3 regions of the Streptomyces sp. C11-1 genome follow, and region 3 is predicted to be linked to each of the others. Evidence: riboswitches for the same ligand, from Rfam matches in the RefSeq annotation. Region 3 holds a riboswitch; each other region holds the start of a gene.

Region 1 (10,158 bases), 3.1 Mb from region 3:
TCGCACTCCACCGCCTCGGACGAGGCGCACCGCGCCGTGCAGGACGAGTACAACTCCTCCGGCGCCATCCCGTACATCTTCCGGGAGCCGGAGACGACGATCGCGTTCTTCGACGGGCTGGAGATGGTGGAGCCGGGGATGGTGTCCTGGCCGAACTGGCGGCCCGACGCGAACACCGGCACCACCACGGCCCGGGCCGGGTGGGGGGCCGTCGCCCGCATCCCGTAACCCCTGTCCGCAACCGCCGCGCCGCGCACCGGGATGGGCCGGTGCGCGGCGCGCTCGGCCCGCAGAGGCGTACAGCATGAGCACCAGAGGTACGGCAGAGCCCTTCGAAGCCGATCCGTTCCGCCCCCGCGATACGCGGGAAGCCGCGGCGGACCGGCTCCTGCGGGCCGCTATGCGCTCCGGTGCGCACCTGATCAGCGAGGCCGCCACCCTGATCAACGGCTCGGCGGTGCTGGCCGACCCGATCGCCGGAGCCGTTTACAGCACCCCCGCCATCGCGGCCGCCACCGGCGTCCGGGCCGCGTCCCACCCGCAGGACCACCCGCACCACGTCCTGCGCCCGGCGGCCGGGGCCGTCCTCGTCCTGCACCCGGCGCCCGTCGTCCGCGCCGAGCACACCGCCCTCGTCGCCACCACCACCGCGGCCCTGCTGGAGGTCCGGGGGCAGCGCGCCGCCGAACTGCGCGCCGAGCAGATGCGGCTGCACTCCACGCTGCTCCGGCTGCTCCTTGGCGGCCACACCACCGCCGTCACCGACACCCTGGGCGCCGACGGCCTCACGCATGTCACGGTCTACCGGCTCACCGGCCCCGACGTACCCACCGCCCACCAGGTCCTCTGGCGCGCCGCCCGCCCCTCCCTCGCCGGGCACAGCGGCTCCTGCGCCCTGATCGGCGAGCTGGACGGCGAGCTCCTGGTCGCCGAACTCCACCGCGGCCAGGACAACGGGCGGATCCTCCGCCTGGTCTCCCGGGTCAGCGAACGCCACCACCTCCTCGCGGGCCTCGCCGGACCGCTCCCGCTCGCGGACATGCCCACCGCGCACGCGGACGCGGCCGCCGCCCGGCACAGCGCCACCCCCGCCCGCCGTGTCGTCCCCGCCGATGCCGTGGGCGCCACGCAGCTCGTGCGCCTCCTGGACCCCGGCTCCTACAGCCGGTGGGCTGCCGCCGTCCTCGGCCCGCTCACGCCGCAGCACCGGCACCTGCTCCTGGTGTGGCTGCGCACCGGCAGCACCCCGCGCGCCGCCGCCGCGCTCGGCCTCTCCGCCGGTACCCTCCGCACCCGGCTGCGCGAGCTGACCGCCCTGCTCGGCACGGACCTCGACGACGCCACCGTGCGGGCCCATCTGCTCCTCGCCCTGCGCGCTCCCGCCTCCGGCGACCACCCCGGCCACGGTCACGACGGCGGGCAGGAGGGCTCGGGCCGGACGCCGCCGGGAAGCCCAGCGACCGCAGGCCCGTACGGTCCGGCCCGGCTGAAGACCCTGCCCGCCGGAATCCTCGACACCGCCCCCGCCCTCGCCTGGGCCACCGCTCTGGTCGGCGGTCTCGAACCGCACCTGCGGATCGCGCTGGCCTGCTGGCTGCGCCACCACGCGAAGACCGCGCCCGCCGCGACCGAACTGCACGTCCACCGCACCACTCTGACGGTCTGGCTCGCCCAGTGCGCCGAGCACCTCGACCGGAACCTCGATGACGCCGCCGTCCGCGCCGAGCTCCACCTGGCTCTCGAAACCACCGCGGCCACCGACGGCGCGGACGACCCGCGGGCCCTGCCCCGGCGCGGCGGCCGCACCTACCGGCGTACCTGACGGCGGGAGCGGGAAACGGCGGAAGGCGGTGCCACCCCGCGAACGGGTGGCACCGCCTTCCGGTCTCCGCGCCTCGGTCAGTAGGCGCCGAAGACGTTGTCGATCGAGCCGTAGCGGTCGGCGGCGTAGTTGCACGCGGCGGTGATGTTGGCGACCGGGTCGTAGCTGTCGGTCGAGGTGCCGGGCACGTGGTAGGCCTGGAAGGTCGGGTCGATGACCTGGAGCAGGCCCTTGGACGGGGTCCCCTTGGCGGCGTTGGAGTCCCAGTTGTTGATGGCGTTCGGGTTGCCGGAGGACTCGCGCATGATGTTGCGGTGGATGCCGTCGTAGCTGCCGGGGATGCCGCGCTCGGCCATGATCGCCAGCGACTCCTTGATCCAGCCGTCGAGGTCGTTCGTGTACGCGGTCGGCTTCTCGGCGGCCGGGGCGGCCTTCGCCACCGGGGCTTCGGCGCGCTCGGAACGGTCGGCGCGGTCAGCCGACTCACCGCGGGCGGCGCTCGCGGAAGCCTTGCCGGGCTTGTTCTCCGACGGGGCGGCAGCCTTGGCGCCGATGGTCAGCGTGAGACCCGGGTGAATGAGGTCGGGATTACCGCCGATGACCTTCCGGTTCCCTTCGTAGAGCTTCTTCCAGCCGCCACTGACGGAGTATTCGCGGGCGATCTTGGAAAGGCTTTCCCCGGCCGCCACGGAATGCTTGGCGGGCGCGGCCTTCGCGGTGGCCCCGGAAGCGGCCTTGGCTGCGGAATTCACCTGGGCGGCCACGGAGACCGGGGCCACGGCCTGCTGCTGGGCGGCCGGGGCGGGGGCCGCGAAGGCGGTGGTGGCGCCGATCACCGGGAGGGCGAGAACGGCTCCGCCTGTGGTCACGGCGGCGAGGCCGCGACTCAGCGAGGTGGACTTGGGACGGCGGTGCTTACCCTGTGCGGGCATGGGGAATTTCCTCTCCGGCGCCTGCGAGGTGAGCTGTCGGGTTCAGACGGGAGATGTCTGGCCGCATGGGCATGCGACTTCACCCCAAGCCGTTCCGGTAACGGTTCGGCGACTTACCTGGGTCCCCCGCTCCTGCCGTACGTGAGTGGGTTTCGGATTCCCGGACGGCGGCAGGATTCGGCGTTCCATCCGGATTGACGGTGACGGTAGGCGAGAAACGCCGAACAGAACAAGCCCCGCATTCCGCATTGCTGTTTTTCCGCATGATCGAAACAGAGGATTTCCGTCGAGGGCCGCACCGTCACCGCGTCAACTTTCTTCGCGCAGAAGGGAACCGAACCCTCCGGATCACCGTCCGCGCCCCACGACGTGACGCTCACCACGTCCACCGGAGATGGCGAAAACACGGGCAGGCAAAAGCCTCAAGCACCCCAATGAGCCTTTTATGGATGAGAGTTTCTAAAAGAGGTAAATCGACCATATCGACATGACGAAATGGACTTATCGGGCACACTGGCCAGGGCCGGTCGAAGGGCTCGCCGGGCGATCGCTTACGGTGTGGGGTGGAGACTAGTAAGCCAACCCTTACCTCCGACGTACGCTGTACCTGCCCGCGTTCGCCCGCCCCGAAGGAACACCACGCCATGACACGCCCCGTCCGCGTCGCCATTGTCGGAGCCGGCCCCGCCGGTATCTACGCTGCGGACGCGCTGCTCAAATCCGAGGTCTGCCAGGACCCGGGGGTCTCCATCGACCTCTTCGAGCGCATGCCCGCGCCCTTCGGCCTGATCCGTTACGGCGTCGCCCCCGACCACCCCCGGATCAAGGGCATCGTCAAGGCCCTCCACCAGGTGCTGGACAAGCCGCAGATCCGCCTCTTCGGGAACGTCAGCTACCCGAACGACATCGGCCTGGACGACCTGCGCTCGTTCTACGACGCCGTGATCTTCTCCACCGGCGCCGAGGCCGACCGGGCGCTCGACATCCCCGGCATCGAACTGGACGGCTCCTACGGCGCGGCCGAGTTCGTCTCCTGGTACGACGGTCACCCCGAGGTCCCCCGCACCTGGCCGCTCACCGCGGAGAAGGTCGCCGTCCTCGGCGTGGGCAACGTGGCGCTGGACGTGGCCCGGGTCCTGGCCAAGACGGCGGACGAGCTGCTGCCCACCGAGATCCCGGACAACGTGTACCAGGGCCTCAAGGCGAACAAGGCGCTGGAGGTGCATGTCTTCGGTCGGCGTGGCCCGGCGCAGGCCAAGTTCAGCCCGATGGAGCTGCGGGAGCTGGACCACTCCCCCAACATCGAAGTCATCGTCAACCCCGAGGACATCGAGTACGACGAGGGCTCCATCGCGACCCGCCGGGAGAACAAGCAGGCCAACATGGTCGCGCAGACCCTGGAGAACTGGGCGATCCGCGATGTCGGCGACCGCCCGCACAAGCTGTTCCTGCACTTCTTCGAGTCCCCCGTCGAGATCCTCGGCGAGGACGGCAAGGTCGCGGCGCTGCGCACCGAGCGCACCGAGCTGGACGGCACCGGCAATGTCCGGGGCACCGGAGAGTTCACCGACTGGGACGTCCAGAGCGTCTACCGCGCCGTCGGCTACTACTCGGAGGAGCTGCCCAAGCTCCCCTTCGACGTGGCCTCCGGCACCGTCCCGCACGAGGCGGGCCGGGTCATCTCCGGGGACGAGCACATGGCCTCGGTCTACGTCACGGGCTGGATCAAGCGCGGTCCGATCGGCCTGATCGGCCACACGAAGGGCGACGCAAACGAGACGGTGGCCTGCCTCCTGGAGGACCGCGCCGCCGGTCGGCTGCCCGAGCCGGCTACGCCCGCCCCCGAGGCCGTCGAGGCCTTCCTGGAGGACCGGGGCGTGCGGTACACGACCTGGGAGGGCTGGCACAGGCTGGACGCGCACGAGCAGGCGCTCGGCGCGGCCCAGGGCCGGGAGCGGATCAAGGTCGTGGAGCGCGAGGGCATGCTGAAGGCCTCGGGCGCCTGATCGCCGGCCGGGCACCTCGGGCGCCGGACCTGACCGGCGGCCGGGCACGTCCCGGCGGACACCGCCCAGCCCTGGCCGGGGCCCTCACCGGTCCCGACCGGGGCTGACGTCCGTCCGGGCCGGACTCGGGGCCGCCGTGCCGTCATCCGTGCGGGGCCGGCCCCGGGCCTCGGTCGTGCGCCCCGGCTCCGCACCCCGGAACGTCCGCCACAGGTCCGGTCCGGGGGTGTGCGCCTCGGCGGGCCGACGGACCGCCGAGGTCCCGGCCCAGCGGGCGGCCAGCAGGATCGCGATGTCGTCGGGGCGGTCGATGGCCGCTCGTGCCTCCCCGATGACCTGGTCGGCCGTTTCGGCCAGCGGGACGGCGCCGATGCGTTCGACGGTGGCGCGCAGCCGCTCGATCCCCTCGTCGATGTCGGTACCGGGGCGTTCGATCAGGCCGTCGGTGAAGAGCGCGAGCATGGCGCCCGGTTCGAGCCGCATCTCGGTGACCGGATAGGCCGCCTGCCCGTCGATCCCGAGCACGATGCCGCCGGGCAGGTCCAGCACCTCCGTCCGGCCGTCGGGCCGTCGCAGCACGGGCTGCGGATGCCCCGCCCGTACGACACGGGCCACCCCGGTCGCCGGGTCGAGGGCCACGTAGCAGCAGCTGGCGAACTGGCCCGGGTCGAGGTCGATGAGCAGCCGGTTCGTCCCGCTCATCACCTCCTGCGGATCATGGTTGCTCAGCGCGAACGCCCGGACCGCACTGCGGAGTTGACCCATCGTCGCGGCGGCGGCGACGCCGTGGCCCTGAACATCGCCGATGATCAGGGCGAGTTCGTGACCGGTCTCGATGACGTCGTACCAGTCGCCGCCCACTTCCATGCCCTGGGTGCCGGAGAGATAGCGCCCCAGCGTGTCCACCCCGTCGACCTCCGGCAGCCGGTGGGGCAGCAGGGCGTCCTGGAGTCCGCGGGCGAGGGCCGACTCACTGTCGTAACGCTGGGCGCGCTGGAGCGCCTGCGCGATGAGCCCGGCCAGCGCGGTCAGGACCGTGCGCTCCTCCGGACTGAAGCCGCGGGGCCGGTCGAAGCCGAGGATGCAGGAGCCCACCGGCCGCCCCGAGGCGATCAGCGGCAGGAAGGCCCGGGCCCCGACGTCCGCGTCCATGGGGATGCCCGGGTAGGCCTCGGCCAGGCGCTGCATGGACTCGAAGAAGATCGGGCGGCCGGTGGTCAGGGTCTCCACCCCGGGAATCCTGACGTCGAGCCCGACCCCGTCGAAGCGGTCGAGGAAGCCCTTGGGAAACCCCGTCTCCCACGCCAGGTGCAGATGACGCTCGTTCAGTAGATAGATGGCGAGCTGGCGGCCGCCGAACGCGGGCAGCAGTTCCTCCGTGACCACCGCGGAGACCTGACGGGCCGTGACCGCCTCGGTCAGCGCGATGGCGAGGGCCACCGGTCGGTAGAGCGCGGAGGAGCGGTCGGCGGTGGAGCCGATGCCCAGGCCCGGTGCGGTGACGGATCCGGGGGCGTAGGCCGGCCGGTCGGTCGCCTGGAGGACGACGCTCACCCCGTCGTGGCCCGGATACAGGGAGACGGACAGCCATCGGGAGGGCGGGCGGCGGGCGAGGAAGTGGACGGGCTCGTCGGCGATCAGGGCGGCCCGGTAGTGGTCCTCGTACGCCTCGTGCCCGAACCACGGCAGGGCCTGCCACACCAGGCGGCCGACGAGCTCCGTGCGGGAGTGGCCGAGCAGCTCTTCGGCGAGGCCGTTGGCGTAGGTGATCCGGCCGAGCCGGTCCAGGGAGAGGACGCCCCGGGGCAGCCGGTCGGCGGCCTCCGGCACGACGGGGCCCGCGCCCAGGTCCACCAGGAACCCGGTCAGATGGCTGGAGTCCGCGTCGCCCTGCGGATGGGTCCAGCGGCCGGAGAGCTCCAGCAGATGGGACCGGCCGTCGGGGCCGCGCAGCCGCATGCGGCGGACGACCGGTTGTGCCGACTCCACCGTCTGCCGGGCCAGGGCCCACAGCCCGTACACGTCCTCGGGGACCAGCCGTGCGGCCAGCGCGTCGACGGTGCCGGGAAAGGCTGCGGGCTCGAAGCCGAGGATCGCGCACAGTTCGTCGTCGGCGGCGACCTGCCCGGAGTGCAGGTCCCAGTCGAAGCGGCCGACCCGCACCGGGGGCGCGGTGGCGGCGGGCAGCTGCACGGGGACCGGCTCGCTCTCCCATACGCAGTCGATGCCCCGCCGCTCCAGATCGGTGAGCGCGTCACCGAGCCGCTGGCCGTGCCGGTGGAGCCGGTCCCCGTCGGCCGCGGCGATCGGCCGCCCCGGGGTGGAGGCCCGCAGAACGGTCAGTACGCCCATGCTGCCGAGGGGCCCGGTGACGGGGACCCACAGCGAACCGAACGGGAACGGCAGCCCGGCCATCAGCTGTGGGAAGCGGCGCATCGCCTCCTCCGCGTCGGCGAGCAGTACGGGCCGCCCCGAGCGGTAGGCCTCGGAGACCGGGAAGGGGCGGTTCACATGCATCCGCCACCAGGGCCGGAACAGCGGGCCCGGCAGTCCGGCGAGTACCGCGAGGCGCAGCAGCCCCGGCGTCCCCGTGCGCAGGTACACCCCGCCCGCGTAGCCGTCGGACGACTCGACGGCGCTGACCAGGGACTGCGCGAGGACGAGGGACAGCTCGTCCGGTACGCGGCCGTCCTCGCCCGCCCCGTCCGTGTCCCCGCTTCCGGCGGGCGGGGTGTGCCGGGTCGTACCGTGCCGGGTCACACAGCCAGGATGCTCCCGGTCAGGGGGGCCTCGCACCTCCGGCGCGACCGGCCGCCCCCCCGTCGGCGGCCGGTCGCGGGGGCGGGGGTCAGTACAACTTGGCGACGGCGGTGCGGGTCGTCTTCCTGAATCCCTCCAACGGCGCGCCGTCCAGATCGCCGAGCTGGCCCCACTCGACGACGGTCACCGCGCGGCCGTCGCGGCCCACGGAGTAGAGGCCGATGTCGGTGGAGCCGACCTCCGGGTAGGAGGTGTCGATGCTGTAGACGTGCGCGCCGTCCGCCACGTTCACGCGGCCGTGGTAGAAGGACTCGCCCTCCAGCCCCGGGTCCTGCTCCTTGAGCCGGTCGAGGCAGGTCTCGAACGAGGTCCGCAGCTTCGCCGCGAGCGCCTTCGCCTTCGCGGTGGTGGGGGCGACGGTGATGATCTGGCGGGCGCCGGTGTCCAGCTCGGTACGGAATTCCCGGTGGCGGGTACCGGCGGCCGGGGTGGTCTCGCCGGTGCACACGGCCCCGTACTCGGGCAGGCCCTTGCGCACCGGGCCCGCGGTCCACGGGGTGTGGGACGCGGGCAGCTCCTCGGCGCTGAGGAACTTCGGAGCGGGGGCGGGGGCGGGAGCCGCGGCGGCGGGCACGGAAGCCAGCGCGGTGGCGGCCAGGCCCGCGGCTGCGGCGGTCAGGAGTGCGGTGCGGATCATGTGCATGGTGAAGCTCCCCGTTCGGGCGGTCGGTCGTGTTCCCGTACGGGAGTCGTAGGGGAACGGGCACCAGCCTGGGCGGCCGCCCAGGCTCCGGACAAGCGCGACACTGCTTCCGGCCGGGCTGGAACCGTCCCACCCCCGGTGACGTGGGTGTTTCCGGAGGGCTGGAACGCCCTGGGACGGCTGTGAGGAGGTCGAGCGGCTTGAGTGACGGTGACGAGGCCGAGGGGTGCGCGCGTGACGCACTGGCGGAGCGGCTGAACGCGCTGCGGGAGGGCTCGGGCCGGACGTATGCCTCGCTGGCCCGTCGCGTCGGGGTCAGCGGATCGACGCTGCACCGCTACTGCACCGGACGGACGGTGCCGGCGGAGTTCGCCGCGGTGGAACGGCTGGCCCGGCTGTGCGGAGCGCCGGGCGGGGAACGCGAGGCCCTGCACCGCCTGTGGCTCCTGGCGGACGCGGAGCGCCTCGACCGGCAGGGGGCGGGGGACGCTGCGGCCGAACCCGTACGGGAGACTCCCGGCGCGGGGCCGAACATCGGTGGGGAGACAGACGCTGCACGGGAGACTCCCGGCGCTGAGCCCACCGCCGGTGGGGAGGCAGAGGCTGTACGAAAGACTCCCGGCGCGGGGCTGGTGCGGGCCGGGGAGCCCGGGACGGTGGCGAAGGCCGCACGTGAGAGCTCCGCGCCGGGACCCGGCGACGGCGAGGGGCCCCGGCCCGGGGCGTCGTACGGCGCCGAGGGCCGGGCCCTCCCGGCCGCGCCGGGTCGCTCGCGGCGGGTGCGCCGGTACGGGCAGGCGGTCGCCGCCCTCGCCGCGGCCGTTGTCGTCCTCGCCCTGGTCACGGGCTTCGGCGGGACCCGGTTGCCGTTCCTGCCGGGGCAGGATCGGCTGCCGTCGGCGGCCCAGGGGCCGGGCATCCCCCCGGGGGTCGTCCCGGAGCCGTCCGCCACGGACGGCACACCCGCACCCGGGACACCGTCGGGCGCTCCGTCGCGCGGTCCCCGGTCAACAGCGCCGCCCGGGGTCGCACGGCAGGAAGGGGTACCCGGGCCGCCGGGGCCCTCCACGGAGCCGGACCCGGACCCGGGGACCGGAGCCGGGCGGGTGCCGTTCACCTGGACCAGCGACGACCAGGTGTGGAAGTCCGGCTGCGGCCACTCCTATCTCGTCGACCGCGCGCCCGCGGCCGTCCCGCCGCCCCCGGTCGAGGCCGACGGGGCAGCCTGGGCGAAGGCTCTGGGCGCGGTGCACGCGGGCGACACCGGGGTCCGGATCACCGTTCAGGGCCGGGACGAGCGGGCCGTGGTGCTGGAGGCGCTGCGCATCCGGGTCGTCGAGCGCGGGGCGCCCGTCGGGGGCCGGGTGTACCGGATGAGCCCCGGGTGCGGCGGGGCGCTGACCCCGCGGGTGTTCGACGTCGACCTCGACGTCCCCCGTCCCGTGGCGCGATCGGTCCCGGGCAACGACTCGGGCGTGCCGATCGAGGCGGTCGCCTTCCCGTACCGCGTCTCGGCCTCGGACCCGGAGGTCTTCCTCGTCACCGGCCGCACGGTCCGCTGCGACTGCTACTGGTTCGCCGAGCTGGTGTGGAGCAGCGGGGGCCGGTCCGGGGCGGTGCGCATCGACGACGACGGGCGCCCGTTCCGTACGAGCGGGGCGCGGGGGCGGCCCGTCCACGACTACGACACGGACACCGGGCGCTGGGTCACACGGGAGGAAGCCGACGAGGCCGAGGAGCCGTCCTCCTGACGCGGTGAGCGGGATCGCGGAGGCGTACGGGCCCGGGTGCGGCCATGCTGGTGACAGGCGGCGCGCGCACGGCTGGAGGTGAGGTGCGGATGGACCCTGTCACCGCTCTGCGGCGGATCGCTTTCCTGCTGGAACGCTCGCAAGCCTCCACCCACCGGGTGAAGGCCTTCCGGACGGCAGCCGC
Region 2 (10,158 bases), 1.3 Mb from region 3:
AGCTTCTCGGAGGTGTCCACGTGACCACGGGGGCCGAGCGGCAGACCGAAGCGGGCGAGCGCCGGGTTCGGCTTCACACCGGCGGTCCACACGATGGTGCTGGAGTCGACCTCCAGGCCGTTCTTCAGGACCACGTGGCCGTCGACGCAGGAGTCCATCGAGGTGGAGAGGTAGATCTCCACACCGCGGCTCTCCAGGTGCTCCTTGCCGTAGGCGCCCAGCTTCGGGCCGACCTCGGGAAGGATCTTGTCGGCGGCGTCGACCAGGATGAAGCGCATGTCCTCGCGCTTCACGTTGGTGTAGTACTTCGCCGCGTCGCGGGCCATGTCCTCGACCTCGCCGATGGTCTCCGCACCGGCGAAGCCGCCGCCCACGAAGACGAACGTGAGCGCCTTGCGGCGGACGTCCTCGTCGGTCGTGGAGTCAGCCTTGTCCAGCTGCTCCAGGACGTGGTTGCGCAGGCCGATGGACTCCTCGATGCCCTTCATGCCGATGCCCTGCTCGGCGAGGCCGGGGATCGGGAAGGTACGGGAGACCGCGCCCATCGCGATGACCAGGTAGTCGAAGGGCAGCTCGTAGGCCTCGCCGACGAGCGGCGCGACCGTGGCGACCTTGCGGTCCTGGTCGATGGTCGTGACACGACCGGTGAGAACCTCAGCCTTGGGCAGCACGCGTCGCAGCGGGACGACGACATGCCGAGGCGAGATGCTGCCTGCGGCAGCTTCGGGGAGGAAGGGCTGGTACGTCATGTACGACCGCGGGTCGACGACCGTGACGGTCGCCTCTCCGTACCGCATCTTCTTCAGAATGCGACGAGCTGCGTACAGGCCTACGTACCCACCGCCTACAACGAGGATCCTGGGACGCTCCGTGGTGCTCATGCCATCGAGTATCCACCCCGCCCGGAGGGGGTGCTCGTGAGCCCCTTCACAAGGATTGAGTGGCCCTCTGCTACACTTCGCCGCCCACGTGACCCAGGTCATGGGCACAAAAGGGAACCACGACCCCGCGGAAGACGTTGTTCACCGCTTGTGAGCTGGCCCTTGGCCCTCCGGACCGGGTGAACCACCGCCCCCTTCCATGCGCGCGCAATGCGTACGGAACATGTCCGGAACCGTTCGTTACGGCCCTGCGGGCGACCCGTACGGCCCGCGAGAGGCCGAACTGCACCCGACAGGGCCGAATTCCTTGTGAAGAAGTTCACGAACTTCCTCGCGGCGCAGGTGGCCGAGCGGTTGAGAGCGGTCGGCCCGGGTCAGCCCGCCGCACTCCAGGCGATGCCGTCGAGGATGTCGTGCTCGCTGACGACGACCTCGTGGGCGCCGGTCCGCTCCATCACCGCGAGCAGGACGAGCGCCCCGGCCCCGATCACGTCGACCCGGCCCGGGTGCATCACGGGGATCGCGGCGCGCTCCTCGTGGGTCGACCGGAGCAGATGCTCGGTGATCGCGCGGACCTGGCCGCGGGTGATCCGGGAGTGGTGGATGGCCTCGGAGTCGTACTCCCCCAGCTCCAGCGCGATCCCGGCGACCGTGGTCACGGTGCCCGCGAGGCCGACGAGCGTCGCCGCCTCGGTGAGCGGCACGCTTCCGGCGGCGAGGTCGAGCGCGGCGTCCACGTCCGCACGGATCGCGGCGACCCGCTCGGGCGTCGGCGGGTCCACCACCGCCCCGTCCGCGACCAGGTGACGCTCGGTCATCCGGACGCAGCCGATGTCCACGGAGCGGGCCGCTGCCACCGTCTCGGAGCCGAGGACGAACTCGGTGGAGCCGCCACCGATGTCGACGACGAGATACGGCTTCGCCAGGTGGTCGCCGCCGGCCAGCTCCTTGGTCGCCCCGTCGAAGGAGAGCTGGGCCTCCTGGTCGCCGGTGATCACCTCGGGCTCGACGCCGAGGATGTCCAGGACACCGGCCACGAACGCGTCGCTGTTCTCGGCGTCCCGGGAGGCGGAGGTGGCGACGAAGCGGACGCGTTCCGCGCCCAGCTCCTTGATCACGGCGGCGTACTCCCGGCAGGCCGCGAACGTCCGCTCCAGCGCCTCGGGGGCGAGCCTGCCGGTCCGGTCGACACCCTGGCCCAGGCGGACGATCGTCATCCGCCGGTCCAGCTCGGTGAACGTGCCGGTCGCGGGGTCCGCGTCGGCGACGAGCAGCCGGATGGAGTTCGTACCGCAGTCGACGGCGGCGACCCGGGTCATGCGTCCGGCCCCTCGGAGTCGGTGCACGGGGTGACGCACGGGCCCTTGGCCCACCACTCCGGCAGCATCGCGATGGCCTCGTCGCCGAGCGGGTTCACCCCGGGCCCGGCCGCCAGCGAGTGGCCGACCAGGACGTGCAGGCACTTGACCCGGTCCGGCATGCCGCCCGCGCTCGGGAAGCCCTCCAGGACCTCGATGGCGTCGCGGCGGGTGATGTAGTCCTCGTGCGCGGCCCGGTAGGCCTCGGCCAGCTCCGGGTCGGTCTCCAGACGGGCCGTCATCTCCTTCATGACCCCGTTGGCCTCCAGCGTGCCGATCGCCGAGGCCGCCCGGGGGCAGGTCAGGTAGTACGTCGTCGGGAACGGCGTGCCGTCCTCCAGACGGGGCTGGGTCTCCACCACGTCCGGGTTGCCGCACGGACAGCGGTGCGCGATGGCGCGCAGGCCACGCGGCGGACGGCCGAGCTGCTGCTGGAACGCGGCGATGTCCGCGTCGGTGGGCTTGGTGGACTCGGTCTGCGGAGGGGGCGTTTCCATGCCTGCCTTGGTTCTGCTCGGAAGCTCGTCGGAGGGGAGGTCGGATGAAGTAGGTACGTCAGTCGCGGTCGGCGCTGTCCACGCCGTCCCAGAGGTTCGTGTGCCAGGGGCGGTCGTTCGCCCCCGGCTCGCCACGGCGGTCCTTCGCCGCGTCGGGGTCGGCCACGGTGTAGCCGGTCTCCCCGGGGAGTACGTAATGGAGGTGCTGGCGGGCCAGCCGCATGATGTACGCGTCGTCCTGGAGCCGCGCCTTCTCGTCCCGCAGCTCCTCGGTGCGCCGCTCCGCCTGCCGCGAGAGCCGCTCCTGCTCGGCGATCTCGTCGCGCTGGGAGACGTACTGCCGCATCGGGTAGGCGAGCGCCACCACCAGGGAGCAGACGATCAGCGCGAGGAACGCGGCCCGGCCGGTGAGCCGGGAGCGACGGGCCTGACGGCGGCTCTGCGAGCGGTACACGCGGGCCGCGGTCTGCTCGCCGAGCAGGCGCAGCCTGGTCGCGGTGGAGAACCGGTCGCGGTTCTTCCCGGCCATGTCTCCCGCCTCCCCGTTACGCACGTCCGTCCCCGCACACGGTACGGGACCGGGTGCGGGGACGGGCGGAGGCTACCGTCTCGGGGCTACGGGTCAGCCCTTGAAGCGCGGGAAGGCGGAGCGGCCCGCGTACACCGCGGCGTCGTCGAGGATCTCCTCGATGCGCAGCAGCTGGTTGTACTTGGCGACGCGGTCCGAGCGGGCCGGGGCACCGGTCTTGATCTGGCCGCAGTTCACGGCGACGGCGAGGTCGGCGATGGTGACGTCCTCGGTCTCGCCGGAGCGGTGCGACATCATGCACTTGAAGCCGTTGCGCTGGGCCAGCTCGACGGCGTCCAGGGTCTCGGTCAGCGAACCGATCTGGTTGACCTTGACGAGCAGGGCGTTGGCGGAGCCCTCCTCGATGCCACGGGCCAGGCGCTCCGGGTTGGTGACGAAGAGGTCGTCGCCGACGATCTGGACCCTGGAGCCGATGCGGTCGGTGATGATCTTCCAGCCCGCCCAGTCGTCCTCGTACAGCGGGTCCTCGATGGAGACCAGCGGGTACGCGGAGACGAGCTCCTCGTAGTACTCGGTCATCTCGGCGGCCGAGCGGGACTTGCCCTCGAACTCGTAGACGCCGTCCTTGTAGAACTCGGAGGCGGCCACGTCGAGCGCGAGCGCCACGTCACGGCCCGGGACGTAGCCGGCCTCCTTGATGGCCTCGACGATGAGGTCCAGGGCGGCGCGGTTGGACTCCAGGTTCGGGGCGAAGCCGCCCTCGTCGCCGAGTCCGGTGGACAGGCCCTTGGTCTTGAGGACCTTCTTCAGCGTGTGGTAGATCTCCGCACCCCAGCGCAGGGCCTCGGAGAAGGACTCCGCGCCGATCGGGGCGATCATGAACTCCTGGATGTCCACGTTGGAGTCGGCGTGCGAGCCGCCGTTCAGGATGTTCATCATCGGAACGGGCAGCAGGTGCGCGTTCGGGCCGCCGAGGTAGCGGAAGAGCGGCAGGTCGGACGCCTCGGAGGCGGCGTGGGCGACGGCCAGCGAGACGCCGAGGATGGCGTTCGCGCCGAGCGAGGCCTTGTTCTCGGTGGCGTCCAGGTCGAACATCGCCTGGTCGATGAGGCGCTGCTCGGTGGCGTCGTACCCGACGAGCTCCGGGCCGATCTGCTCGATGACGGCGAGGACGGCCTTCTCGACACCCTTGCCCTGGTAGCGGTTGGGGTCACCGTCGCGAAGCTCGATGGCCTCGAACGCACCGGTGGAGGCGCCGGACGGAACGGCAGCACGACCCGTACTGCCGTCGTCGAGGCCAACCTCGACCTCGACCGTGGGGTTCCCCCGGGAGTCGAGGATTTCCCTGGCTACGACGACGTCGATGGACGGCACGAGGCATCTCCTTCTGGGATATGACACTGGTTGTGCAGGGTCACTGTGGCCTTGCGACACGAGCCTAACCGGCCCGGCCGCGTGAGCCGGCCGACCGCCCGCCTCCTGGGACGAAAAAGGACCCAAGGACCCGCATGACGGGACAAAACTCCAAAAATCTACTGAGCAGTAACAAGTACTGCCGGCAAGCTGCCGACAAGAGGTGAACGCATCCGGCCCCTGGCGCACGCCGCACCCGCGCCCCGCACGCCCAAAGACCCCGGCCCGGCGCGCACGGGGGTGAGCGCGCCGGGCCGGGGAGCCGTGCGAGGGAGGGGGCCGCCGGACATCCTCCCTCCGGGGAGGAGAGACGGCGTTCTACTTCAGGTGGAGCTGCTGACCCGGGAAGATCAGGTCCGCGTCCTCGACGATGTCGTCGTTGAGCTTGAAGAGCTTGCTCCAGCCGCCCTTGACGTCTTCCTTCTCGGCGATGCTGCTCAGCGTGTCGCCGGGCTTGACCTCGTACTCGCCATCACCCTTCTTGACCTTCTCGCCGGTCGGGGTGGTGACGGTCTCCTTGCTCTCGGCCTTCTTCTCGGCCTGCGGAGCGGTGCGCTGCTCGCTGCGCGTGGTGGGCTGCTCGGCCTGGCGCTCGGGCTGCGCCTGGCCGGAGCCGGTGTTCACACCCGGGTCCACACCGTCGTTGGTGAGACCGCCCGCACCGGCGCAGGCCCAGGCGCCCGGGCCCTGCATGTCGAGGAGCTTCTCGGCGGTGGCGATCTGCTGGCCCTTGGTGGCCAGGTCGGCGCGCGGGGCGTACTGCGTACCTCCGGCGGCGGCCCAGCTGGACTGCGAGAACTGGAGCCCGCCGTAGTAGCCGTTGCCGGTGTTGATGGACCAGTTGCCGCCGGACTCGCACCGGGCGACGGCGTCCCAGGTCTCGACGGAGGCCGCGGAAGCGCTGGTCGCACCCATCAGCGGGACGGCGACGGCGGCACCGGCGACACCCGCGAGGGTGGCGAGACGGACGGCCTTGGACGGGCGGCGGTGCTTGCCCTTGCTGTTCAGCAGCATGGAACGAATCTCCTCACCGACGCCTACGAGGTGAGCTGTCGGGTTCGGGCTGATGAGTTGCCCGGTCGCGCGGCTCGCACGACTTCACCCCAAGCCGGTCCCGTACGGATCCGGCGGCCTACCTTGGTTCCCCCGCTCCTGCCTACGGCGCTTACGCGTCTGTTCCCCTCGACCGACGGCAGGATTCGGCGTGACGGTCGACGGGGCCCGCGGTGCGAGCGGTTCCGACCGTAAACACAGGCAACCCCGACATTCAAAGATGGACATAGGGGGCAATAAGCCCGAACTCGCCAGGAGCGGCAGACCGTTTCCGCAGGTCGGAGGCGATGCGTGCGGACGAGCCGGGCGAGCTGGGTCAGTTGAAGCAAAGAGACCCATGTCTCACTTACACAAAAGTGGACATAGGCCTCTGAACTGCCCGGGATTTCGGGGCGTTTTCCCGAATTTGAATCAGTTGGCGGCGGGCTCCCCCGCGGCCTCGGAAGCACCCTGCCCCAGCCCCACGTCCAGGCTCTGACCGGGGAGGATCAGGTCCGGGTCGGAGCCCAGGAGGTCCTTGTTGGCCTCGTACAGACCGGTCCAGCCCTGGGGAAGTTTCTGTGCGTCAGCAATCGCCCAGAGGTTGTCCCCGGGCTGCACGACGTAGTCACCGGCGGCCGCGCCGCCGTCCCGCACGTCGCCCTCGCCCCGCGAAGCGTGCCGGCCGGACTCACGGGGGCCGCCCCCGCCCGCGGCGTCGGCCTCCTCGGGCGCGGGGGCGCCCCGGTGCTTGCCGCCGGCCTCGCGCTCGTCGCCCGTCGAGGCGTCGGGGGCGGTGGAGGGCTCCGAGGCGTCGGGCACCTCGGACGCCGGCGGGGCGGAAGGGGTCGTCGAGGGGGCGGGGTCACCGCTCTCCTCCCCCGCACCGCCGTCGCCGTCACCCTTGGCGGCGTCGCCCGCACCGGCGGACGCATCAGGCGTATCGCCCTTACTTCCCTTATTGCCCTTGTCGTCCTTGTCGTCCCCGTCGCCCCTGCCGCTTCCATCAGCCTGGTCGACCGTGTTCGATTCACCCGTCTCGCCGGATGCGTCCGTCCCGTCGGTCGGGGCTGACGTCGGCTCACCCGAGGGCGCGGTGCCCGGGTCGACTCCCGGCAGGCTGCCGTCCACCGCGAGGCCAGAGATCACCGCGCAGCTCGGCCAGGCCTTCGCCCCCTGGTCGTCCAGGACCTTCTCGGCGACGGCGATCTGCTGCGAGCGACTGGCGAGGTCGGCCCGGGGCGCGTACGTGGTGCCGCCGTACGCCGACCAGGTCTCCTGCGAGAACTGGAGCCCGCCGTAGTAGCCGTTGCCGAGATCGGCGCTCCACATGCCGCCGCTCTCGCACTCCGCGACCCGGTCCCAGGTGGCGGACTCGGCCGCGTGTGCGCCGCTCGCGCCGAGCAGCGGGATGGCGATGGCCGATCCCGTGACGCCTGCGGCGACGACGATGGCGGGTGCCTGGCGAGGGCGGCGGTGTCTGCCGTTCGCGGAGCCCATGGGTATGCCTTCCGTGCGACTGACAAGCGAGTGACTTGAGCACCGCGCCGCGGGAATCCGCGCATGCACGGTGCGCAAGTGACGCGTGGGCAACATGCGACCGACGCGTCGAACCGTGAACCTAGCGGGACTCGAACGCATGTCACAAGTCGATGCAGCGCAGATCACGTGAAAGTCACAGAGTTGACAGCGAGTCACTTTTTCCGAGACGGCTTCCGGGCTCGAACTCGACCGGGAGAGTCCGCAGTCCACGCATGATCAGGCCGCCACGCCAACGCAAATCGGCAGGTTCCGCCGCAAGTCGCAGGCCAGGAAGCCGCTTCAGCAGCGTGGCCAGTGCGGCCTGGCCCTCCAGCCGGGCCAGCGGCGCTCCCAGACAGTAGTGGATGCCGTGCCCGTAACCGAGGTGCTGATTGTCACTCCGCGCGAGGTCCAGAGTGTCCGGTTCCGCGAACCGCTCCGGGTCCCGGTCGGCGGCCGCCAGCACCACCAGTACGGGATCTCCGGCGGCGATCTCCTGCCCGCCCAGGGTCAGCGCCTCGGTGGCGTACCGCCAGGTCGCGAGCTCCACCGGCCCGTCGAACCGGAGCAGTTCCTCGATCCCGGTGGCCAGCAGTCCGCTCTCCCCCGCGTCCAGGGAGGCTTCCAGCCGGGCGCGCTGCTCGGGGTGGCGCAGCAGGGCGTAGGTGCCGTTCCCGATGAGGTTGACCGTCGTCTCGAACCCGGCGAAGAGAAGGATGAACGCCATCGCCGCGGCCTCGTTCTCCGTGAGGTGCTCGCCGTGGTCGCTGGCCCGGATCAGCCCGGAGATCAGGTCGTCGCCCGGATTCTCCCTTTTACGGTGGATGAGTTCGGCGAGATAGCCGCGCATCTTCTTCACCGACCGCGCCACCCCGCCACGCGGACCGCCGCCGTGCCGGATCATCATGCCCGCCCAGTCCCGGAAGTCGTCCTGGTCCTCGCGCGGGACGCCGAGCAGATCGCAGATGGCGTAGATGGGGAGCGGGAAGGCGAAGTCATGGATCAGATCGGCCTCCCCCTTCTCGACGAAGTCGTCGATGAGCCGGTCCGTCAGCTCCTGCACCCGGGGAGCGAACTCCGCGACCCGGCGCGGGGTGAACGCCTTGGACACGAGCCGGCGCAGCCGGGTGTGGTCCGGCGGGTCGATGTTCAGCAGATGCGTCATCAGGTCCGCTTTGCGCTCGCCCGGAATGCCCGTCTTCCCCTTGGCGTGCGGCGACTCGGCGTGGTGCGCCGGGTTCTTGGACAGCCGCGCGTCGGCGAGCGCCTGCCGGGCGTCCCCGTACCGCGTCACGAGCCACGCCTCGACCCCGCTGGGCAGCGCGGTCCGGTGTACGGGGCTGTGCTCGCGGAGCCAGGCGTAGGCGGGGTAGGGGTCGGTGGCGAACTCCCAGGTGAAGAGTTCGGGGGCACCTTCGGGGGAAGCGGCATGGGGGCAGGCGGGGCTGTCGTTCACTCCTTGACGGTATCCGGAGTCCCGCCGGTGGAGCCGTCGAGCCGGGGGCCACCGCCCCGCGCCGCCTTGAGGTCGGCCAACTCGCGCTCGGCGTAGTGATGGCCCACCTCCTTGGCCTTGCGGAACCATTCCTCGGCCTCGCCGTACCGCTTCTCCGCCGTCAGGGAGCGCCCGAGGAGGTAGGCCGCGGCGTAGTCACCCAGTTCGTGGGCCTTCGCGAACCACTTCCGGGCCTCTTCCGGTTCGCCCCGTTCATCCAGGAGCAGGCCGAAGTTGCTGGCCCCGGTGGCATCCCCCTGTTCGGCGGACTGCTGGAACAGGAGGGCCGCCTCCTCCGTCTCACCGCGCTGCTCCAGGGCCAGGCCGAGATCGTTGACCGCCTGGCTGTCCCCCTCTCGCACCGCGATCCGGTGCCATCGCACCGACTCCTCGTAATCGCCCCAGGAGTAGTACAGCGAGCCGATGCGTGAGGCGACGTCCTTCACCCGGCCCCACTCGGCGGCCCTCTGGTACCAGTGCAGGGCCAACTGGTGGTCCCCGTCGCCCCGGAGCAGGTCGCCCAGCCAGAACGCGGAGACCGCGTCACCGCTCTCCGCCGCCGCCCGCAGCCAGTGCTCCGACCGCTGGGCGAGGGCGATGCCCAGCAGCCGCTGAGCCTCGACGTTCCCGCTCTCCGCGGCCTCCTCCAGATACGGGGTCGCGGCCGCCAGGTCCTCCCGGTCGAACAGCAGACTCCCCAGCCGGCCCGCGGCCTCGGTGCTGCCCGCCTCCGCGGCCCGGCGGAACCAGACCCCGGCGGCCGCGTCGTCCCCGTACTCCTCCTCGATGCGGCCGAGGGTCAGCAGCGCCTCCGGGTCCCTGTCCGCCTGCGGCCCCAGGACGGCGCGGGCGGATTCGAGGACGACGTCCACCGCGGGCGACGCGGCGTCCTCGCGCGCCACCGCCTCGAAAGCGCGCGGCCACAGCTCCAGCGGAACAGGGCCGAAACCCGGCAGACCGTCCCGTGCGTCCTCGATCAGGGAGCCGTACACCCGCCAGGTGCCGCCCTCCGCGCCGGGCACGAGCATGCCCGTGACACCGTGACGGATACCGGACGCCCAGGCGAGGGCCTGATCGAAGTCCTCGTGCGGGGCGCCCGGGACCGCGTTCTCGTAGAGGTCGCTCGCCGCGCGCAGCACGTCCACCGGGACCGCCGCCTCGACCCCGCAGCGCGCCAGGTCGATCGCGGCGAGCACGAGGCGGTGGCCGAGCGGGTGCGCGTTCGCCCGACGGGCCCGCCGCCACTCGCCCAGGAGTTCCGGCCCGACCGTGAGGTACGCGGGGGTGCTGTGCCGGGTGCGATGTGTGTACGCGCCCGCCAGGCGAAGGTCGTCGCGGGCGGCGGCCGCGAGCCGTTCCTGCTCGGCCGGGGACCATTCCGTGCTCAGCTCGACGGGTTCCACGCCGCTCAGGAGCCGGGCGTGCGCTGGGC
Region 3 (10,158 bases):
GAGCGCAACCGGGGACTCGCCACCGCCCGCACGATGAGCTTCTTCCGGCTGGTGGAGGCCCGCGCCCATGCGAAGGCCGGCGACGCACCGGCCGCGGGGGCCGCGCTCAAGGGCGCCGAGAGCTGGCTGGAACGGTCCAGGGCGGGCGACTCCGACCCCTCCTGGCTCGGCTTCTACGGCTACGACCGGTTCGCCGCGGACGCCGCCGAGTGCTACCGGGACCTGAAGGCCCCACGCCAGGTCCGCCGTTTCACCGAACAGGCCCTGTCCCGGCCGACCGAGGAGTTCGTCCGCAGCCACGGACTGCGGCTCGTCGTCTCCGCAGTCGCCGAGCTGGAGTCGGGCAACCTGGACGCGGCCTGCGCGGCGGGCACCCGCGCGGTGGAGGTGGCCGGACGGATCTCCTCGGCCCGCACCACGGAGTACGTCCGCGACCTGCTGCACCGCCTCGAACCGTACGGGGACGAGCCCCGCGTCGCCGAGCTGCGGGAGCGGGCCCGACCGCTGCTGGTGGCCCAGGGCTGAGCGACCCGGGACCGAGCGGATCGGCCTGGGGCCGGCCCCAGGTCGGCCCAGGACCGAGCGGGGATGCCGGCCGGGGACCGGCCCGGGCGAAGTGTGCGCCACGCCCTGCCCACGACGGGTTTGAGCCCGTTGTCAGTGGGTCAGTGCACTATCGGGGTGGGAGGTGGCGTGATGATGACGCACGCGGCGTACGACTGCGATGTGCTGGTGATCGGCGGCGGGATCGTCGGTCTGTCGACCGCGTATGCGATCACGCGGTCCGCTCCGGGCACCCGGGTGACGGTCCTGGAGAAGGAGAGCGGCCCAGCCCGCCACCAGACCGGCCGCAACAGCGGCGTGATCCACAGCGGCATCTACTACCGCCCCGGTTCACTCAAGGCGCGGTACGCGCTCCGCGGCTCCGCCGAGCTGGCGGACTTCTGCGCGGAGCACGGCATCGCGCACGCGGTGACCGGCAAGCTGATCGTGGCCACCGAGCGCTCCGAGCTGCCCCGGCTGCACGGCCTGGTCCAGCGCGGCCGCGAACACGGACTGCCCGTGCGGGAGCTGGGCCCGGCGCAGATCGCGGAGTACGAACCGGAGGTGCGGGGCCTCGCGGCGATCCGCGTCGGCACGACGGGCGTCTGCGACTTCACTGCCGTCGCCGCGCGCTTCGCGACCGAGGTCACCGCCGCCGGCGGCCTCGTGCGGTACGGCGCGGAGGTCACCGCCATAGACCGCCGCCCCTGGGGCGTCGCGGTGCGCACCACCGAGGGCCTGGTCGTCCGGGCGCGGGTCCTGGTCAACTGCGCGGGACTCCACTGCGACCGGGTGGCCCGGCTCGCGGGCGACGACCCGGGGGTGCGGATCGTGCCGTTCCGGGGCGAGTACTACGCGCTGGCCCGCCCCGAGCTGGTGCGGGGCCTGGTCTACCCGGTGCCCGACCCGGCCTTCCCCTTCCTCGGCGTGCACCTCACCCGCGGCTTCGACGGCTCCGTCCACGTCGGCCCGAACGCCGTCCCCGCCCTCGCCCGCGAGGGGTATGCCTGGCCCGTGGTGCGCCCCGGCGAACTGCTGTCCACGCTGAGCTGGCCCGGCACCTGGCAGATCGCCCGCAGACACTGGCGCTACGGGGCGGGCGAGGTCCACCGCTCACTGTCCCGGTCCGCCTTCACCCGGGCCGTCCAGCGGCTGCTGCCCGCGGTGACCGAGGAGGACCTGCGCCCGTCACCCGCCGGAGTCCGGGCCCAGGCGGTACTGAAGGACGGCACGCTGGTCGACGACTTCCTGATCCGGGAGGCCCCGCACACCGTCCATGTGCTCAACGCCCCGTCACCGGCGGCGACGGCGTCCCTGCCCATCGGACGGGAGGTCGCGCGGCGGGCGCTGCGCCGGGCACGGGAAACGGGGTGGAAGCCGCCCGCCGTAGAATCGGGGCATTGTGTCTGAGCAGCCCCTGAACCCCGCCCCCGGTGCGCCCGCCGAAGCCACGGCCGCGACGCCCGAGCACGCGCCCGCCGTCACCGCGCCCGCGACCGGCTCCACGGCAGCCGACGTGGCAGCCACCGAGGCCGAAGCTGCGGCCGACATGGTGGCCACCGAGGCCGAAGCCGCGGCCGACGAGGTGACCGCCGACGAAGCGGCCGCGCTGCGGGAGGCCTCCTTCGAGCGGCAGCGCAGGCTCCGCCAGGAGCCCCGCTTCCCCGGCGGCCCCGCAGCCGACCCCGCCGGCTCGCACCACGAGCGCCGGATCCGCAGCTTCCAGCCGCGCCGAAGCCGGGTCACGACCGGCCAGCAGGACGCCCTGGAGCGGCTGTGGCCCAAGTGGGGCCTGGACATCGACGGCAAGCGCGTCCTCGACCTGGACGAGCTGTTCGACGGGCTGCCCGTCGTCCTGGAGATCGGCTTCGGCATGGGCGAGGCCACCGCGCAGATGGCGGCAGACGACCCGGGCACCGGCATCCTCGCCGTCGACGTCCACACCCCGGGCCAGGGCAACCTGCTGGGCCTCGCGGACAAGGCGGGCTCGACCAACGTACGGGTGGCCAACGGTGACGCGGTCATCCTGCTGCGCGAGATGCTGGCCCCCGAGTGCCTCGACGGCCTGCGGGTCTACTTCCCCGACCCGTGGCCCAAGGCCCGGCACCACAAGCGGCGGCTGATCCAGCCCGCGTTCCTGGATCTGGTCGCCCCCCGGCTGAAGCCCGGCGCGATCGTCCACTGCGCGACGGACTGGGAGCCGTACGCCGAGCAGATGCTGGAGGTGCTCACCGCGCACCCCCGCTTCGAGAACACCGCGGCGGACGGCGGATACGCCCCGCGCCCGGCGTTCCGGCCGCTCACCCGCTTCGAGGGGCAGGGCCTGGACAAGGGGCACGTCGTCCACGACCTGCTGTTCGCCCGCATCTGACGCACACCGCCCACGTTGGCCATGTGGCCACGTCCTGGCCGGATGCGCCATCGCCGGGTGTCAGTGCCCCTCGTTAGGGTCGAATGGTGTCCGATCCTTCCGTGCAGCATCAGCAGACACGGCCGGCCGTTCCGGTCCTCCACGAGCAGCGGCTCGACGAGGTGCTGGGCGCCGTGCCGGAGCGTGGCCAGTGGCGATACCGGCCCCGCCGCGTCGGCATGGTGTGGCGCAGCAAGGCGTTCCGCGCCGGGGCCGTGATCCTGGCGCTCGTGCTGTGCGGGCTGGTGATCCTGGCCCTGGTCCGGGAGCAGACCGGCCCGGAAGGCTTCCTCGTCGGTCTCGGCCTGGCGGTGCTCCCGGTCCCCCTCCTGATGGCGGCGTTCCGCTGGCTGGACCGGGTCGAGCCCGGCCCCTGGCGGAATCTGCTCTTCTCCTTCGCCTGGGGCGCGTGCGCCGCCGCACTCGTCGCGATCATCGCCAACTCGTTCGCGACACGCTGGATAGCCACCGCGACGGCCGACCCGGCGAGCGCCGACACCCTGGGGGCGACGGTGATCGCCCCCATCGTCGAGGAGAGCGCGAAGGCGGCGGCCGTGCTGCTCATCTTCGTGTTCCGCAGACGGGAGTTCAGCGGGGTGGTGGACGGGATCGTGGTCGCCGGGTTCACCGCGACGGGCTTCGCGTTCACCGAGAACATCCTCTATCTGGGCAACGCCTTCGGCGAGGACCAGCTCCAGGGCAGTTCGGGGTTCGCCTCGGTGACGGTGGGGACGTTCTTCGTACGGATCGTGATGTCGCCGTTCGCGCACCCCCTGTTCACCGTCCTCACCGGCCTCGGCTTCGGCTTCGCGGCCGTGAGCGCCCGCCGCCACCGGGTCCGCCGGATCGCCCTGCCGCTGCTCGGCCTGCTTCTGGCGATGGGCCTGCACGCCCTGTGGAACGGCTCGGCGTCCTTCGGCCCGTACGGCTTCTACGCGGTGTACGGAATCGTCATGGTCCCGGCGTTCGGCCTGGTGACCTGGCTGGCGATCCATTCGCGCCAGCGGGAGCTGCGTACGCTCGCGGCCGAACTGCCCGCATACGTGGCGGCGGGCTGGCTCACCCCCGCCGAACCGCACGCGCTCTCCTCGATGCGGGCCCGCGGCATCGCCCGCGACCTGGCCCGCCACTGGCAGCGGGACCGGCTCCGGGGCCGGGCGGCGGCCCGCGCGGTCGCGGAGTACGAGTCGTTCGCGACGTCTCTGGCGGGCCTGCGCCGCCGGGCCCGGCACGGCGCGGCGGGCCCCGACTTCGCCGCACGGGAACGGGAGCTGCTGCACCACCTCTGGCAGCGCCGTGACATCGCGGCACCGGCCCTCACCGAGGCCGCCCGCCTGACGACCCGCCCGCAGTACGCATACAGACACGCGCCCGGCCACGGCTACGCGCCCGGGCACGGCTACGCGCCCGGATACGGGCATGGGCACGGATACACGTACGGGCCCGGGCAGGGGCACGGCTACGCGTACGCACACGCCTACGGGCCCGGGTACGGAAACGAGTACCGGCAGCCCTGACGTCGGGGGGGTGTGCGTCAGGGCTGCCGGGGTTCCGGGGTGAGGAGGAGGCTCAGACGGAGAGGCCCTTGCTGTTCAGCCAGGCCATCGGGTCCATCGCCGAGCCGCCCGCCGTACGAACCTCCAGGTGGAGGTGGACACCGGTCACGTTGCCGGTCGCACCCATGCGGCCGATGGTGTCGCCGGTGGTGACCTTCTGGCCGGCCGAGACGTCGATCGAGGACTGGTGGGCGTACCAGATCTCGGTGCCGTCCTCCAGTTCGAGCACCGTGCGGTAGCCGTACGAACCGGACCAGCCGGCCGACTTGATCGTGCCGCTGTGCACGGCCTTGAGCGGCGTGCCGGTCGCCCCGGCGAGGTCGAGGCCGGTGTGCTGACCGGAGGACCAGAGCGCGCCGGACTGGCCGTAGGTCGAGGTGACCGTGTACGAGGAGGTGGGCAGGGAGTAGCTGGCGGCGAGCTTGGCGAGGCGCTCGGCCTCCGCCTTCTTCTTCGCCGCTTCCTCCGCCGCCTTCTTCTCGGCGGCGGCCTTGGCCTCGGCCTCGTCCTGCTGCTTCTTCGCCTCGGCGGCCGCCTTCTCTGCCGCGGCCTTCTCGGCGGCGGCCTTGGCCTCGGCATCCGCGCTGGCCTGCTGCTGCTCGGCCTGCTGGAGGATCCGGGCGCGCAGGGCCTCGCCCGCGTCGGTGGCGCCCTGCTCGGCCTCGGCGCTGGTGAGCCCCGCGGAGGTGAGCGGCGCGGCCGCGGCGACCGGGGCGGCCTCCACGTCGTCCGACATGAAGGACCCGACGCCGGGAAGGGACTTGGCGTCGGGAAGGTTGTCCGCGATGGAATCGGGAAGAGAGATGGAGACGGGTGCCTTGTCCTGAGCGGTGGCCATGCCCCCCGCTCCGACGGCCGCTATGACGCCGACCCCGAGGACGGTGGAGCTACGGGCCAGACCACGCTGCTTGGCTACGCGGTGCCTGCCGCGCACGGGCCGGATGGACTCCTCGGTGGGATTCCACTCCCCCACGGACCGCTCCGCGCCACCGAAGGTGTCGGCACTGAAGGGTGACGGGGCCTCAGGGGCAGGCTTGTTGGACGCCACGTGGGCGCACTCCTTTCCTTCCTTCTCGCCTACCGGGTTAGCTGACGGGTTCGGAGCAGGAAGGTCTCCTACGGGCCCCTCCGTCTCTCACGAGACGCAGGCGTCCGATTCACCCCATGTAGGTGGTTCCCCGGTTCCCTTGCGGGATTCGGCGCTCGCGCGCGGCGCCGTCCTGACGACGGCTGGGACGACCGCGCTGCGTTATCGAACGTTAATAGACACACGGTCCCGATTCCAAGCTGTTCCTGCTAATCATTAACGAACTCGACGGGGACTTACAGGGCAGAAGTGGGCTAAATCAGGCGACTTGACCGCGCCTCAGCCACACCCCTCTTTCTGACGTTGCGTCAAATGTTATGCGGAGCGACGCGCTTCAGTTACGTACCGTGTCATCGCCCCGCCCCACGATCTTCACCGTCGTCCGCCGCTCCGGCTGCCCCTCCGCCGGCCGGCCCACCGCGAGCAGCGCCATGTCGTCCGTGGTCCGCCCCCCGGTGTGCAGCCGTACGTCGTCGGTGAGCGCCGACAGCAGCTCCTCGGGACCGGGGAAGATCCGGCCGCGCAGCCGGGCCGCGGGATCGTAGAAGACCCCGTTCGCGTCCCGGGCCTCGGACAGGCCGTCGGTGAAGGCGAGGAGGGTGGCGCCGGCGGGCATCGCCCACTCGTCGGACCGGTCCGGCCACACCCCCAGGTCCATCCCCAGCGGCAGCGCGGGCACGGAGGGCGCGAGCACCTCCAGGGCGCCGTCCGCGTGCAGCAGGACCGGCTCGGGATGCCCCCGGTTGACCAGCCGCACGGTGGCCGAACCGGGCGGGATCTCGGCCAGTACCGCGGTGATGAACCCCTCCATGGCATCCAGCCCGTACCGGCGCGTCCCCTCCCGCGCCAGCGCCCGCTCCAGCCGCTGGGCGACGCCCTCCAGGGACCGCTCCTGCTCGGCGGCCTCCCGGAACGCCCCGATGATCACCGCCACCGTCTCGACGGCACCCAGCCCCTTGCCGCGCACGTCGCCGACGACCAGACGGACGCCGTACGGGGTGTCCGCGACGGCGAACAGGTCACCGCCCACGAACTCGTCCGCCTGGGCCGCCTCGTACCGCGCGGCCACCTGGAGCCCGCCGATCCGCTCGGCCGGTGTCGGCAGGACGGCGCGCATCGCGGTCTCCGCGATGACCCGTGCCGAGGCCAGCTGCTCGTTGCTGCGCCGTACGACCCCGTTGATGACCAGGGCGAGCACCGCGGCGGTCAGCACGGTGATGGTCTCGATGACCGGGACCACCTGGGTGGACGTCCCGTCGGAGAGCCGCATCGCGATGACGGACAGGAGCGAGGCGATGCCGGTACGGACGGTCCGGGACCGGGAGAAGAACGGCGCGGCGATCAGGGGCGCCGCCACGAACAGGGGAACGGCGGTGAAGTTGGGCGGAGCCAACGAGTCGAACAGCAGCCCGCCGACGATCAGGAGCGCGGGCAGCAGCCGGACGAACCGCCGGGTGCCCCTGCCACCGGGCGTCACCGCCCCGTCCGGGGACCCGAGCACGGCGCGGCTCAGACCACCGGCGCTCCCGGCCACGCGCCCACGCCGCTCCTCGGCCAACCCCACCTGTGCACTCCTGCCCGGTCCACCCACGGCTGCGGACGGTACCGCGCCCCGTCCAGGCTTCCCGGAGCCGCGCCGGGCGGCGACTCCTCATCGGCCAAATAGGGGGAAGCCGGACGAGGACCGGCCATCGGTGACCGATACGGCCGACGGCCGGCCAGGCGGTCCAAGCCCACTCAGCCGTCCCAGGCCGCCCCCAGCCGTCCCAGGCCGCCCCCAGTCGGCCCAGTCGACCCAGCCCGCTCAGCCAGCCCGGCCCGCCCAGCCCCCTCCCGGCCGGCTCAGCCCGCCCAGGGCGCTTGGCCCGCCCCGTCGGCTCAGTCGGAGAGCGAGTGCTCCGCGTAGACGGTCAGCGCGTCCCGTACGAGGGTGACGGTGTCATCCGCGTGGCGGTCGTAGTTCTGCGCGAAGCGCGGATCGGCGACGTACATCTCGGCGAGCCCGATCACGTACGAACGGCTCGGCTCCCTCGTCGTCGCCAGCCAGGCGCAGTGCCGCCGCGCGATGTCCTGCGCCTCCTCGCTGTCCGGGGCGAGCCCGGCCTCCTTGGCCCGCCCCCAGTCGCGCGCGATGGCCTCCTGCTCGTCCTGGAACGCCTTCTTCTCCGCCGCCCCGAGCGAACGCCACCACCGGTCGCCCTCCTCGTACGCCTTCCGGCCCCAGCGCTCGGTCACCTCCTGCTCGTGGACGGTGTGGTCGAACCCGTCGAACACTTCATCAGCCATGAGTTCCATCCCCTCCCGGGTCTTGTGGAGAGTGGTCCGCACCGAGGCGATCTGCCGCCCGATGCGCGCCTGCTCCTGTTCGAGCAGCCGCAGATGCGCCCGCAGCGCCACCGCCGTGTCCCGCTGCCCCTCCAGTACGTCCTTGATGGCGGGCAACGACAGCCCGAGCTCCCGCAGCAGCAGAATGCGCTGCAACCGGACGAGGGCGTCCTGGTCGTAGTAGCGGTAGCCGTTGCTCCCGACCCGGCTCGGCGTGAGGAGACCGAGGTCTCCGTAGTGCCGGAGCGTGCGGCTCGTGGTGCCGGCTTTTCTGGCGATTTCCTGGATGGACCACTTCATGCCGGAAACGCTAGATCTTTACGCTGCGTCAAGGTCAAGCGTCCCGGGCCGGGCGGTTCGGTGCCGTTCCCCGGAAACGACTCAGGCCCGGCACGCTGTGCGCGTGCCGGGCCTGGATCTTCAGTAGCGGGGACAGGATTTGAACCTGCGACCTCTGGGTTATGAGCCCAGCGAGCTACCGAGCTGCTCCACCCCGCGTCGGTAAACACCACTCTACGGCATACGGGGAGCGCACTCGACCACCTGCCGCTGCTGCCTGCCTCCGCCGGGCGACCGGCTCCACTCCTCGGCACACAGCAGAAGGATCGCCGCGAAGGGCACGTCCAGGGCTTCCGGGCAGCATGGGCCGCCTCTTCCAACTGCGAGCCATGCGGGGGCGGTACGAGGCATCGTCCGCCTACAGGAGACCCCGCCCGGAGGCACTCCAGGGGCGGGGTCCGAAAGGTAGGCCGTGTGGGACTCGAACCCACAACCAACGGATTAAAAGTCCTGGCCGGGTCCGACCGGGTGCTGCCGGGTGATGCCGTCCTGTCCTGGGATGCCTGGTCGGACGAGATGAGCGGCGTTGAGCGATCCGGCCGAAACCGGGCTGTGCCGGAACATCCGCTCACGCATCGCTCACGCACGGACGGCGTTACGCCCCATCGTCGACGTTGATCCTGCTAGGAACCCCATCGGATGAATCCAGCGTGTGGAGTCCGGCAATTCCACCGATCACGCCGGTATCGTCAGCCGCAACCGGTCCGCGGAGGCCCGGAGGACGTAGCGGGTCGCCCGGGTTTCCTGGCTCGTCCAGGGTGCGGCGCGCCCACTCCGCTACTCCCTGACGTGCCTCCCCGATGTGCGAACACGGACGCGATCCCCCGCTGACCCGGCAGCGACGAAGGACATCGCGCTATGCCCCACACCACGGCCAAGGCCGCCTCGCTCATCCGCGCCGGATTCACGGGAGAGGTTCCAGCCACTGCTCGCCCGGGAATCGATCGATCCGGCGGGCTGGGCCTGGACCACTGCACCCCGGAACAGACCGAACTACGCGCTCTGTTGGCTCTTGCCTGCTTCAACCAAGGAACGCTGACCGCGCCTCGACTGCGCTGGCGGGTCGGGCAAATCGGCGCGTACGGGCCGGTCATCTCCCCACGATTCGATCACCTCGTGCTGATCGTCAATGCCTGCGACAACGTCGCCCTCCGCCTCGTCGGCAGTCCGACCGACCCCCACATCCCAGGAATGAGGGTCGAGGAGCGCCTGGGCTACCACTTGTGGCGCCTACGGCACTTGCCCAGTGGTGCTCAGATGTACGTCTCCGAGCGAGACACCCTCTCGGCCGGCCGGGGCCGCGCACGGCGCCTGCCGAATCTGCGCCGACGTCTCGGCGTGGAGGAGCCGCTCACCTCCGACGAGTACGACAAGCTCGCCGCCGTACCCGAGATCATTCCCTCCATGAAGCGGCTCTTGGCCGGCATCTGGGTGCGCATGTCCTTGCGAGATCCAGACGGCTCCTTCGACCTGGGGGGATGGTTCATGGACCCGCTCGACCGCCCCACCGAACGAGCCCGTTGGTCGCCCGCTGGCCGGCTGTGGGGGCACGAGGGCCGGTGGGACCTCGAATGGCGGGGCTACCCCTTCCCTGCCGACCTGACCGCAGCTCTCACCCACCCCGCCGCCGGCATCAAAGGCGTGACGGTGGACCGCACGTCGTCCCACAGCTGGCTCATCCGGCTCGAAGAGGCCGAGCTGTATCTGCACGACGAAGAGCTATGAGCTTGGGAGTCACCGCCACCCATGCCGCCTGCGCTGCTTCTGACCTGCGGATACACCTCATTACCCAGCCTATGGTGAGGCGCCGTCTACACCCGTGGCGAGCGTTGTTCACCGTTCGGTGGGACACGGGTGGAGCACACCCGAACGAGGTCGCTGTGCACGTCGGACGGGGT

The links. Region 3 has a riboswitch for cyclic di-AMP ahead of RI138_RS17450 (M23 family metallopeptidase). Riboswitches for the same ligand answer to the same signal wherever they lie in the genome.
Region 1: linked by a shared signal. The riboswitch ahead of RI138_RS30955 (LysM peptidoglycan-binding domain-containing protein) and the one ahead of RI138_RS17450 (M23 family metallopeptidase) in region 3 are both predicted to bind cyclic di-AMP.
Region 2: linked by a shared signal. The riboswitch ahead of RI138_RS11815 (transglycosylase family protein) and the one ahead of RI138_RS17450 (M23 family metallopeptidase) in region 3 are both predicted to bind cyclic di-AMP.

Annotation. Positions count from the first base shown of each region.
Region 1 is NZ_CP134500.1:7,009,649-7,019,806, reverse strand. Features, by position in the region: gene RI138_RS30965 (SAM-dependent methyltransferase) at 1-228, shown strand, start outside; gene RI138_RS30960 (PucR family transcriptional regulator) at 305-1,822, shown strand; gene RI138_RS30955 (LysM peptidoglycan-binding domain-containing protein) at 1,900-2,754, opposite strand; cyclic di-AMP (ydaO/yuaA leader) riboswitch at 2,758-2,916, opposite strand; gene RI138_RS30950 (FAD-dependent oxidoreductase) at 3,399-4,760, shown strand; gene RI138_RS30945 (SpoIIE family protein phosphatase) at 4,845-7,520, opposite strand; gene RI138_RS30940 (hypothetical protein) at 7,609-8,223, opposite strand; gene RI138_RS30935 (helix-turn-helix domain-containing protein) at 8,424-9,974, shown strand; gene RI138_RS30930 (PHP domain-containing protein) at 10,064-10,158, shown strand, end outside.
Region 2 is NZ_CP134500.1:2,689,178-2,699,335, forward strand. Features, by position in the region: gene RI138_RS11790 (NAD(P)/FAD-dependent oxidoreductase) at 1-881, opposite strand, end outside; gene RI138_RS11795 (Ppx/GppA phosphatase family protein) at 1,256-2,200, opposite strand; gene RI138_RS11800 (DUF501 domain-containing protein) at 2,197-2,736, opposite strand; gene RI138_RS11805 (FtsB family cell division protein) at 2,795-3,265, opposite strand; gene eno (phosphopyruvate hydratase) at 3,359-4,639, opposite strand; gene RI138_RS11815 (transglycosylase family protein) at 4,997-5,692, opposite strand; cyclic di-AMP (ydaO/yuaA leader) riboswitch at 5,698-5,852, opposite strand; gene RI138_RS11820 (transglycosylase family protein) at 6,143-7,210, opposite strand; gene RI138_RS11825 (cytochrome P450 family protein) at 7,386-8,687, opposite strand; gene RI138_RS11830 (tetratricopeptide repeat protein) at 8,684-10,158, opposite strand, start outside.
Region 3 is NZ_CP134500.1:3,945,136-3,955,293, reverse strand. Features, by position in the region: gene RI138_RS17470 (sporulation protein) at 1-525, shown strand, start outside; gene lhgO (L-2-hydroxyglutarate oxidase) at 697-1,953, shown strand; gene trmB (tRNA (guanosine(46)-N7)-methyltransferase TrmB) at 1,946-2,914, shown strand; gene RI138_RS17455 (PrsW family intramembrane metalloprotease) at 3,001-4,470, shown strand; gene RI138_RS17450 (M23 family metallopeptidase) at 4,523-5,557, opposite strand; cyclic di-AMP (ydaO/yuaA leader) riboswitch at 5,570-5,721, opposite strand; gene RI138_RS17445 (PP2C family protein-serine/threonine phosphatase) at 5,931-7,160, opposite strand; gene RI138_RS17440 (MerR family transcriptional regulator) at 7,475-8,221, opposite strand; tRNA gene RI138_RS17435 (tRNA-Met) at 8,346-8,419, opposite strand; gene RI138_RS17430 (hypothetical protein) at 9,119-9,985, shown strand.